One region of the Stenotrophomonas sp. STEN013 genome, then DNA from elsewhere that is predicted to be linked to it. Evidence: riboswitches for the same ligand, from Rfam matches in the RefSeq annotation. Region 1 holds a riboswitch; the other holds the start of a gene.
The links. A riboswitch is a leader RNA that binds a small molecule or an ion and turns the genes downstream of it on or off. The one in region 1 is predicted to bind cobalamin.
Positions count from the first base shown of each region.

Region 2: linked by a shared signal. The riboswitch ahead of btuB (TonB-dependent vitamin B12 receptor) and the one ahead of ACVOMH_RS09905 (ribonucleoside-diphosphate reductase subunit alpha) in region 1 are both predicted to bind cobalamin.

Region 1 is NZ_JBRREO010000004.1:22,581-24,971, reverse strand. It holds gene ACVOMH_RS09910 (Na/Pi cotransporter family protein) at 1-468, opposite strand, end outside; cobalamin riboswitch at 618-841, shown strand; gene ACVOMH_RS09905 (ribonucleoside-diphosphate reductase subunit alpha) at 1,110-2,391, shown strand, end outside.
Region 2 is NZ_JBRREO010000008.1:11,812-14,202, forward strand. It holds gene btuB (TonB-dependent vitamin B12 receptor) at 1-1,337, opposite strand, end outside; cobalamin riboswitch at 1,454-1,691, opposite strand; gene cobT (nicotinate-nucleotide--dimethylbenzimidazole phosphoribosyltransferase) at 1,780-2,391, shown strand, end outside.

The DNA of each region.
Region 1 (2,391 bases):
CATGCCGCGCGGACCGGTGTAGCGGGCCAGCACGCCGAACACCAGCAGCGGCAGTGCCAACGGCGACAGGCTCAGGTTCTGTCCGGCCAGCGCCAGCAGCCAGATGCCGCTGGTGGCACCGAGATTGGCGCCCAGCAGCACCGCGATCGCGCCGCCGAGCTGGATCAGCCCGGTGCCGAGGAAGGCGATGGTCAGCAGCGACACCAGCGTGCTCGATTGCAGCAGCAAGGTGGCGCCGCCGCCGAACAGCAGGCCCTTGAACGGGGTGGCGGTGCTGCGCGCGAGCAGGCGCTCCATGCCGCCGCCGGCCAGCGCCTTGAGCCCCTGTTCCAGACACTGCATGCCGAACAGGAACAGTGCCAGCCCCGCGCACAGCTGCAGCCAGCCGCCGCTGTAGTGGAACGAGGCGCCCAGCAGCAACACCAGCACCGCCACAGCGATCCATCTGAACGTCTGTTTCAAGGCCACGGCCCGCAGGAAGGGCCGGGGATTGAACCAGCTTTGAGAAAAATATGCTGCCGTCCGGCGATGCCCCGCAACCGTGGCGGGACAAGCTTGCGGCCGGGTTGTGCACAGGGTTGTTCACAATATCTAGTGTTGCGGCTGTCACTTTTGCCCAGTATCTTGTGCGCGTCGGTTCCGCCGGGCAGCAACCCGGTGGACTAAGAGGGAAGCTGGTGACGCCTGTCCGGGCCATTCCAGCACTGCCCCGCAGCGGTAATTGGGAACGACCCCGCCACACAGCACTGAGGCCGTCCGGCCTTGGGAAGCGGCGGAGAAGGAGGAGGCCTGCGCCTCCGCGCCCATGAGTCCGAAGACCTGCCGACAGCCGCGCGAAGCACACCGCGCGGTGCCGGCCGCGCGAATCTCCGGGGGGAGATGGTCGGTGCATCACGAGCCGTGACGTGGACCTGGCCGGTCCGCGCGTCGCGGTCCGTGCGACACCGCGTCCCCATGCTCTGGAACCGCCGGCCCCGCACCTGTCGAGGGACGGGAGCTGCGTGCATCACGCATGGAGAAACGCCGTGACCATTTCCGAAACGCCCGCCGCCGTCGCCCCCGCCACGGCGGACGAATTCCTGCTGACCCCGCCGCCGACCGCCACCGCGATGAGCGTGACCAAGCGCAACGGTGTGGTCGAGCCGGTGGACCTGAACAAGATCGTGCGCGCGATCCAGCGCTGCTGCGAGGGCCTGCACGCGGTCGATCCGATGCGTGTGGCCACCCGCACCATCTCCGGCCTGTACAACGGCGCCACCACCCAGGAGCTGGACGAGCTGTCGATCCGCACCGCCGCACTGCTGATCGGCGAGGAGCCCGAGTACGGCCGCCTGGCCGCGCGCCTGCTGGCCAGCTTCATCGCCAAGGAAGTCTCCGGGCAGGAGATCCACGCGTTCTCGCAGTCCATCGCCCGCGGCCACGAGGTCGGCCTGATCAACGAACGGCTGCTGGGCTTCGTGCAGATCAACGCGCGCAAGCTCAACGATGCGGTCAACCCCGAGTACGACCTGAACTTCGACTACTTCGGCCTGCGCACGCTGTATGACCGCTACCTGCTGCGCCATCCGCACACGCGCAAGGTGATCGAGACCCCGCAGCAGTTCTTCCTGCGCATCGCCAGCGCGTTGAGCGAAGACGTACCCGAGGCGCTGGCGCTGTACCAGCGCATGGGCAGCCTGGATTACCTGCCGTCCAGCCCGACCCTGTTCAATTCCGGCACCGTGCACGAGCAGCTGTCCTCGTGCTTCCTGCTGGATTCGCCGCGCGATTCGCTCGAGTCGATCTACGCCAGATACGGCGATATCGCGCAGCTGTCCAAGTTCAGTGGCGGCATCGGCGTGAGCTACTCGCGGGTGCGCTCGCGCGGCTCGCTGATCCGCTCCACCAACGGCCATTCCAACGGCATCGTGCCGTGGCTGAAGACGCTCGATTCCTCTGTGGCGGCGGTCAACCAGGGCGGCAAGCGCAAGGGCGCGGCCTGCGTCTATCTGGAAACCTGGCACGCCGACATCGAGGATTTCCTCGAGCTGCGCGACAACGCCGGTGACGAGTCGCGCCGCACCCACAACCTCAACCTGGCCAACTGGGTGCCGGACCTGTTCATGGCCCGCGTGGAAGCCGACCAGGAATGGTCGCTGTTCGATCCGAGCGTGGTACCGGAGCTGACCGACCTGTACGGCGAGGCGTTCGAGCGCGCCTATCTGCAGGCCGAAACGCAGGGCAAGGCGGCCAAGCGCATTTCCGCGCGCAAGCTGTACGGCCGGATGATGCGCACCCTGGCCGAGACCGGCAACGGCTGGATGACGTTCAAGGACAAGTGCAACAAGGCCAGCAACCAGACCCTGCGCCCGGGCAATGTGATCCACCTGTCCAACCTGTGCACCGAGATCC
Region 2 (2,391 bases), on a different contig from region 1:
TTGGATTCTTCCGGCTTCAGGTCCGGGTTGCTGAAGCCCGGGTAGTACAGGTCGTTGAAGGTCGGTGCCTTGAAGCCGGTGCCGGCGCTGGCGGTCAGGCGGAAACCATGACCGAAGGCAAAGCCGTAACCCAGGCTGCCGGTGGTGTGGTTGCCGAACTGCTCGTTGTCGTCGTTGCGCACGCTGGCCTGCAGCGAGTGCGCGCCAAAGCCGCCCTGGTATTCGACGAACACGCCGGTGTTGTCGCGGTTGTCCACATCGAACGCGGTGGTGCTTTCAATCTGGTCCTGCTGCCAATCGGCACCGGCGCTGATCTGCTGGCCTTCGCCGAACTTGATGTCGCCTTGCACGGCGGCGGTGTCGCGACGGGTGTTGAACACGCTGGCCAGGGTGCGCGCGCCGCCGGCCGCGAAGTAGCTGTCGGCCTGGTCGTTGCTGCGGCCGAGCTGCGCGCTCAGACGGAAGCTGTCCGAGGGCGCCCATGCCAGCTTGCCCCCGTAGACCTGCTGGCGGTTGTCGGCTTCGTTGCCGCCGAAGATGCTGCCGTCGTACTCGTTGAAGCTGTCCGAGTTCAGCATGTGGCCTTCCAGGCTCAATGCCTCGCTCAGCGCATAACCGCCGCGCACGTTGATCGAGGTGTTGCGGTAGCCGTCACGGTCCGGCTCATCGGCATAGCAGCCCGCGCCCCAGCCGGCGGCGGTGCCGCGGCAGGCGTTGATGCCGTCGGTGCTCTGGTAGCCGCCCTGGGCGGAGATCCAGCCGCGTTCGCCGCGGTTGCTGAAGCCGGCACTGGCCTGGCGCAGGTTGTGGCTGCCGGCGGTGAGCGCCAGATTCTGCTGCAGGCCCTGGCCGGCGGCGCGGGTGAAGATCTGGATCACGCCGCCAATGGCTTCGGAGCCGTACAGGCTCGAACGCGGGCCGCGCACGATCTCCACGCGCTCGATCTGGTCGACCGGCAGGTCCTGCAGGGTCGGCATGCCGTTGGTGGCCGAACCGATGCGCACACCGTCCACCAGCACCAGCACCTGGTTGGAGTTGCTGCCACGCAGGAACAGCGAGGTGATCTTGCCGGCGCCGCCCTGGTTGGCGAAATCCAGGCCGGCGCGGCCGCGCAGCAGTTCCAGCAGCGAGCTGGCCTGGCTGCGGTCGATCTGCACGCGGTCGATCACCTGCACCGGCACCACGCTGTTCTCGATCGAGACCGGGGTACGGGTGGCGGTGACGGTGATGTCATCGAGTCGGGTCGGAGCCGGCTCGGTCGGTGCGTTCTGCGCGGCGGCAACGCCCGGCAAGGCCAAGGCAAGGGCGAGGGAAAGGGTGTGGTAAGACAGTTTCATGGAAGCTCCTGGACCTGCGCGCTCCCGCGCAGGCGGATGGGGAAGGCTGCCAGAAGAGGGAAGAAGACGGAGGTCGCGCACACGGCGCTACAGCCGCCGCCATGCCCTCCGCATCGCAACCAGTCGGCTTCCGGGCCGGTCTCCGGACTCGCAGGCGAGGCAGCCGAGGCTGCTTCCGACCAGGCGCCTTCCCGTGCCATGCACAGTGGCGGTGTTGCCTGGTCTTGTCCTGCTTACCGTTGCGGGGGCAGTGCCGGAATGGCGGACGGCTGGAATTCCAGCAGGGCGCGGCACCGGCTTCCCGTTTCAACCGTCCGGCAAGGCCGGCCGGTCACCCGAAAGTGCGCGCATTCTATGCGATCACCGCCAGGCTTGCGCAAAAGGCCGGCAACTGCGCCCGGGCGGTTAAAATGCGCGATTGCATCGCAGTATCGGAACAGTCGTGACAGAAACGTGGTTCGGGCAGGCCTGTGGGCAGCCTTCGCAGGAACACCGCCAACGTGCCATCGCCCGCCAGCGGCAGCTGACCAAGCCCGAGGGCGCACTGGGCCGGCTGGAGACGCTGGCCATCGAACTGGCCGCGCTGCAGGCCGCTGACCGGCCGCAGGCCGCGCAGGTGCCGGTGATCGTGTTCGCCGGCGACCACGGGGTTGCCGCGCGCGGGGTCTCGGCCTATCCGGCCGAAGTCACGGTGCAGATGCTGCACAACTTCGCTGCCGGGGGCGCGGCTGTCGCGGTGCTGGCGCGTGAGCTGGGCCTGCCGCTGCATGTGTGGGATGTGGGCAGCCGCGCGACCGCCCCGATCGCCGGAGTCGTCACCGACAAGGCCCGTCACGGCACCGCGGATTTCAGCACCGCCGAGGCGATGTCGGAAGCCGAATTGCGCGCCACTTTCGACGCCGGTCGGCGCGCGGTGGACCCTGTCTGCGCCGGCGGCGCGGACCTGCTGGTGCTGGGGGAAATGGGCATCGGCAATACCACCTCCGCCAGTGCTCTGGCCGCGGTGCTGGGGCCGTTGCCGCTGGAGGAGCTGGTCGGCATCGGCACCGGGCTG